DNA from 2 places in the Microbacterium sp. BK668 genome. Region 1 is predicted to be linked to the other one. Evidence: predicted binding sites of a transcription regulator. Region 1 holds the regulator's gene; the other holds the start of a gene.
The links. Region 1 encodes LexA, which represses DNA repair genes until DNA is damaged. Its sites were predicted from a motif close to TCGAACANNTGTTCGA; they were not measured.

Region 2: the regulator LexA is predicted to act here: its motif matches at 1,812-1,827, upstream of EV279_RS10325 (HNH endonuclease signature motif containing protein).

The regions. Positions count from the first base shown of each region.
Region 1 covers NZ_SNWG01000002.1:287,837-291,041, forward strand. Annotated here, with positions in the region: gene EV279_RS15260 (hypothetical protein) at 1-857, opposite strand, end outside; gene lexA (transcriptional repressor LexA) at 1,061-1,741, opposite strand; gene EV279_RS15270 (LysM peptidoglycan-binding domain-containing protein) at 2,001-2,378, shown strand; gene EV279_RS15275 (histidinol-phosphate transaminase) at 2,409-3,205, shown strand, end outside.
Region 2 covers NZ_SNWG01000001.1:2,319,361-2,322,565, reverse strand. Annotated here, with positions in the region: gene EV279_RS10345 (SdrD B-like domain-containing protein) at 1-22, shown strand, start outside; gene EV279_RS10340 (hypothetical protein) at 140-403, shown strand; RNA gene ssrA (transfer-messenger RNA) at 595-965, opposite strand; gene EV279_RS10330 (SIMPL domain-containing protein) at 1,124-1,789, shown strand; gene EV279_RS10325 (HNH endonuclease signature motif containing protein) at 1,950-3,205, shown strand, end outside.

The DNA of each region.
Region 1 (3,205 bases):
GCGAATCCGATGCCCGTTCCAATGATCGCGACGCTGCGCTTGCGGGCGATGAGGATGCCGAGCCCGAACAGGGCGAGCGTGATGACCGGCAGCCACCAGCCGAGGGTCGTCGCGAGGGCGTAGACCGTGCGGATCGTGACGAGGGTCTCACCCGTTCCGACGATCACGACCTTGTCGACCGCGGGGATGATCTGCGCGACGCCGACTCCCTGGTCGAGCAGGTTCTGCTTGACGCGCTCCACGATGGTGCCGAGCTGGATGCCGACGCCGTCGTCGGTCATCACGACGACGCCTCCGCCGTCCGACGTCGCGGCGGTCGTGAGGGCCCGGTGCACGCCCCGGGTCGCGGTGGCCCACACGTCGGCGAACTGGTCGGACTGCACGACGCGCGTGACGGCGGTCGTGACGAGGTTCTCGAGGCCCTGGGCGGCCGGGGCCTGGAGGAGCTCGAGGGCGCTCTGGGCGCGGGGCGGCAGGCCGAGCTGCGAGATGCCGTCGAAGACGTTGGACGTCAGTTCGGTGAAGTCCACCTGGGCGTTGACGGCATCCATCGTCTCGTCGATGAGCATGTTCTGCACCGCGGGACTGTCGGCCAGCGGTGCGAGGGTGTTGACGAACTGCTCCTCATCGACCAGCTCGGCCCGCGCCCACGCGGTGACGATGGACACGGGCACGAGGAGGGCCGCGATGACGATGAGAAGCGCGGAGACGAAGGCGCGCCACCGGCCCGGCCGTCGCGCGGCGCCGGACGACCCTTCGCCCGGGAGCGGCTCGACGGGGGTCGTGCGGAGCGAGTCGTTCTCGGCGCGCAGCCGGTCGACCTCCGCGCGGAGGTCGTCGATCTCGGACGTCGCCATCTTCCCCACCTCTCATCGAGGCGGTCCCCGCCGCCTTGCCGCCATTGTGCCCGCGGGGCGCGAGGTTGACCATGGCCGGGCCTGCGCGCTCGCCCACGACGGGCGAGGCGCGTCCGAGCCGTGCTCGTCGGCCGGGCGCGGCGGCAGGGCCCGGCGCGGCGGCGGGACAGGGCCCGGCGCGGCGGCAGGGCCCGGCGCGGCGGTCAGACGGCGCGGAGGACCGCGACGACCTTGCCGAGGACGACCGCCTCGTCGCCGAGGATCGGCTCGAACGCCGAATTCCGCGGGAGGAGCCAGGTGTGCCCGTCGCGCTGCCGGAACGCCTTCACCGTCGCCTCCCCGTCGAGCATGGCCGCCACGATGTCGCCGTTGTCCGCGGTTGCCTGAGACCGGACCACGACCCAGTCGCCGTCGCAGATGGCTGCGTCGATCATCGACTCCCCGACGATCTTGAGCATGAACAGGTCGCCCTTTCCGACCAGCTGCCGAGGAAGCGGGAAGATCTCCTCGATCTGCTGATCGGCCGTGATCGGGACGCCCGCCGCGATCCGGCCGACGAGCGGGACCAGGGCCGCGTCGCCGACGGCGGGAGCGGTGTCGGCGGGGTTCTCGGCCGCCGCGCCGGGCAGGTCGATGAGGACCTCCATGGCGCGCGTCTTGCCGGCGTCCCGGCGCAGATAGCCGCTCAGTTCGAGCTGGTTCAGCTGGTGCGTGACGCTCGACAGCGACTTCAGCCCCACCGCGTCGCCGATCTCGCGCATGCTCGGCGGATACCCGTGCCGCGCGATGGACCGCTGGATCACCTCGAGGATCGCGAGCTGCTTGTCGCTCAGGCTCTTGCGCCGCCGGGTCTGAGGCCGTTCGCGGCCGCTCGGATCGCTCATCTCGCAGCTCCTGTCTCGCGCCGGGGAGGGCAGCGGTCTTCGAATGTCGGAGGCCCGTGGTGGGGTGTCTGTGTCGAAACCGTATCCGGTCGAGAAGGCGATGGCGAGCAGCAGCGTGCGCGTGTCGCGTTCGACGGTCGGGGCGGAGCCGACTTCCTTGACACCGGATTGTATCGAAGATAACTTCGGAACGCAGGTTCGCATCCCGCCGCTCCCGGCCGAGCGGCGGATGCGAATCTCTTCCCTCCAGGAGGACACCATGACCGCGATCGGCTTCGAGACCCCCCGGCTGACGGCCCGGGCCGTTCCCGCCACCCGCCTGCGCCTCACCGCGCGCGGACGCCGCGTGCTGACGCTCCTCGCGGCGTACCCCGCGCTCGTGGTCCTCGGCGTCGCCGTCTTCCTGGGCGGGTCGTCCGCCCTCGCGTCGCGCGACGCCGGCGCCCCCGCCGGATCGTTCGAGACGATGACCGTCAGCGCCGGCGATTCGCTCTGGTCGATCGCGCAGGAGATCGCCCCTGGTGCCGATCCCCGTGACGTCGTCGACGCCATCGTGCGGCTCAACGCGCTCGAGGGCGTCGAGGTCTCGGCGGGGCAGCGGATCGCCCTGCCGACGGAGTATGCGCCCGGCTCCTGAGCCGCGGCCGCCACGGCTGCGCCGCCTACGATGGGAGGGGTGAGCAGCAGTCTCGATCAGCTTCCCCTCCGCGACGATCTGCGTGGACTGAAGCCGTACGGCGCACCCCAGGCGCCGCTCCCGGTGGCGCTGAACGTCAACGAGAACACCCATCCGGTGCCGCAGGAGGTCGCCGACGACATACTGGATGCTGTCGCGCAGGCGCTGCGCGATGTCAACCGGTACCCCGACCGGGAGTTCACCGATCTGCGCGAGAGCTTCGCCGACTACCTGGGCCACGGCCTGACCCGCGATGAGATCTGGGCGGCGAACGGGTCGAACGAGGTGCTGCAGCATGTCCTGCAGGCGTTCGCGGGACCGGGCCGCACGGCGTTCGGCTTCTCGCCCACGTATTCGATGTACCCCCTGCTCGCGCGGGCGACGGGAGCGACGTGGGTCGCGGGCGAGCGCGCTCGCGACTTCGTCGTCGACGCCGAGAGCGCGGCATCCCAGGTGGCGGATGCCTCGCCTGACGTGGTCTTCCTCTGCGCGCCCAACAACCCGACCGGTACTCCGATGGGCCTCGACGTCATCGAAGCCGTGTACGACGCGACCGATGGCGTCGTCGTCGTCGATGAGGCGTACTTCGAGTTCGCTCCGCGCGACGAGCGCTCGGCGCTCACGCTGCTTCCGGGCCGCGAGCGGCTCATCGTCTCGCGGACGATGAGCAAGGCCTTCGCCTTCGCGGGCGCGCGCGTCGGCTACCTCGCCGCGGACGCGTCGGTCATCGACGCTCTCCGCCTGGTGCGCCTGCCGTATCACCTGAGCGCGCTCACGCAGGCCGCCGC
Region 2 (3,205 bases), on a different contig from region 1:
CCGAAGCCGCGGGCGGCGGTGAAAGCCCAGGAGGCGTGCTCCCACGTCTCAGTCCTCGATCGAGCTCCCCGGCGGGCTCCTCGCCTATCGGGCTGGAGGATCCGTATCCGCCGCCCACCCGCTGTGGTTTGCTGATCGGATGGGAAGTCATTCCGGCCAACCGGATCCCGGCGAGACCCGGGTCCCGATCGGTGGAGTGCTCGCCGGACTGGAGATCCACCCTCTCGAACCCGGCGACACCGCGATCGAGGCGTTCGTTCTGGTGAAGAGCCTGGACAAGGACGGCCGAATCGCCTGGGGATACCGCACCACGAGTGCGCTCAACCGCGAGGAACTCCTCGGCGCACTCGTCGTCCAAGTCGCGGTGCTGAAGAAGGAGCTGCGCGACGAGTGGGACGACTGAACGAATCCTGCTCCGCGCCGCGAGTGGCGGGCTCGATGCAATGTCGCTCGCCTGTGGTCGCGATGATCGCGGCCTGCCCCGGGCATGTGGGCCGATCGCGGGCGAGCGGATTCGAGGCGCCTCAGCGCCAGACAGACGAAAGCCCCGGGATCCATCGCTACGCGGATCGCGGGGCTTCCAGTGACAACGGCTGGTGGAGATGGGGGGAATCGAACCCCCGTCCATCGCTGAGTAACGGCGGTTTCTCCGGGCGCAGTCTGTGGAAGCGTTCTGCTCGGCCCCGACCTTTGTCACAGACACCTAAGTCGACGGGCCCAGCCTGAGAAGAGTCCCGCGTGACGCTCAGGCGCCGTCACGCAGCGAGATCCCTAGATGACGCCAAGGACCGTGACGGGATCAGTCACGGATTGACGGAGTCGGGCTCGCAGCTCAGGCTGCGAGGGCGAACTCGGACTGCTTGTGTTCGGCAGTTATTGGTTTGCAGGGGGCGTTTGCGAGATAACCCTGCATCCTCGGCCCGCTTCACGCAGATTCGCAGGCGATGTCGAAACCGATCATCCCCGTGCCTCGAATCGAGGTGGTGCTTCTCTCGAAGCGGCCGTTGTCACGCTGTGGAGTTGTCACGCCTCGGATGCCGCGGCATCCGGAGCACACCAGAATACAACGGATCCTCTGCATCCGGAATTCCCGGCCCGGCCGGCTCCGCGTAGAGTCGCGACCATGAGCGAAGTCGTCATCACCGTACGCGGGGAGCACGAGGCCAGGGTCGCGCCCGAGGAGGGGGTGGTCCGACTCTCGGTGCGCGCGGAGGGGCCCGAGCGTGGAAGGGTCGTCGAGCGCATCGCGGCCCTGGCCGAGCCTCTTCGCACCGACCTCGCCGCGCGGAAGGAGCAGGGCAGCGTCCGGGAGTGGTCGAGCCAGCGCGTCGCGGTGTGGGCGAATCGCCCCTGGAACAACGAGGGCAAGCAGCTCGCGCTCGTGCACTACGCATCGGTCGAGTTCACCGCCGCGTTCACGGACTTCGCGGCCCTCTCGTGGTGGGTCACCGACGTCTCAGAACGCGATGGGATCCAGGTGGACGGCGTGGATTGGCAGCTCACGCGTGCGACCGCCAAGCAGGCCGAGGCGGATGTCGCGGCCGAGGCGGTGCGCGTCGCCGTCGAGCGGGCTACGGCTTACGCCGAGGCGATCAGCTTATCGACGGTGACGCCGGTCGAGATCGCCGACGTCGGGCTGCTCAACCCCCGCGATCCCGCACCGGCTCCCATGGCGCGCATGATGAAGGCATCCTTCGCTGCGGACTCCGGCGGCGGACCGACCGTCGAGCTCCAGCCCGACGACATCCTGGTGACCGCCGCCGTCGAGGGGCGCTTCACGGCGACGTGACGTCGCGCGTCTCTTGCCTGAATCGAACATTTGTGCGATACTGGAGTCAGAGATTCGACACGGCTGATATCGGACGAGGCACGCTGAGCAGGGGTTGGAGATGCGCGGGATTCCGCGCACGTCGGATTTCGATCACCCCCGATCGAGCGAACAGGTCTCCGTGATCCCTCAGCCTCTCCCTGACTCCTTCGAGCAGCGCGCGCGCGACGAAGCGGCGACGTCCGTCCTCGTCGCGGCGTTCGTGGCGGGGCGCGATCGTCGCGCCGCCCAGGAGGCCGACGAGATCCGGACGCTCGCCGCCGCCGCGGCCCTCGTGGAGGAGCAGCGCGCACGGCTGACGACGCGCGCCTCGATGAAGTCCGACTTGCCGGCGCGGTCGATGGTCGCCGAGCTCGCCGCGGCGGCGCGAGTCAGCGAGCGGACCGTGCAGCGCCAGCTCGACGAAGCATCCGACCTCTGCTCGCGCTTCGGCGGGCTCGTCGACGCTCTGGCGGCAGCGCGCATCTCGCGTGCCCACGTCGCCGTCATCCACGATGCCGGTTTTCAGATCGAGGATGCCTCGGCCCGGTCCGTCTACGTCGAGACGGCCGTCGGGCGCGCCGAGACGACGACTCCGGGACGCCTGCGACCGATCGTGCAGATCCTCGCCGCGCGGGCTCACCCCCGTACGATGCAGGAGCGCCACGACCGCGCGATCGCGGAGCGCCGTGTGCGGGTGATCGACGGAAGCGACGGCATGGCGGATCTCCATGTCACCGCGGCCGCCGTCCTCATCCATGCGATCCACGACCGGCTCACGTCGGACGCTCGCTGCGTCATCGAAGCGCGACGGGCGGATGCGGATGATCCAAGCGACGACGACGGGACGGACGCGGCGGACGAGTCGGACGCGGACCATCGCACCATGGATCAGCTGCGCGTCGACGTCCTCACCGATCTCCTCCTCACCGGCAGCCCGCAGTCGTGCCGCGCAGGAGACGGACGGGACGCGATCACGGCGCGGGTTCAGATTCCCCTTCCCGTCTTGACGGCGATCGGCTCCGGCGATGAGCCGGCCATCCTCGCCGGGCACGGGCCCATCGATCCCGATACCGCGCGCCGACTCGCAGCCGGCGCGCCGACGTGGGAGCGCGTCATGACGTCACCGGTCACCGGGGCGGTCATGGCGGTCGACACCTACCGCCCCTGCAAGGCGATGGAGAGGTTCCTGGCGGTTCGGGACGAGCGGTGCCGCTTCCCCGGATGTCGGCAGCCGGTGTGGCGGTGCGACATCGATCACACGGTCGACGCGGCGCTGGGCGGTCCGACCGACTGCCGCAACCTCGCCCATCTGTGCAAGCGCCACCACGTCCTCAAGCACAACTCGGCGTGGAGGGTCCGCCAGTCGAGCGGCGGGGTGCTCGAGTGGACCAGCCC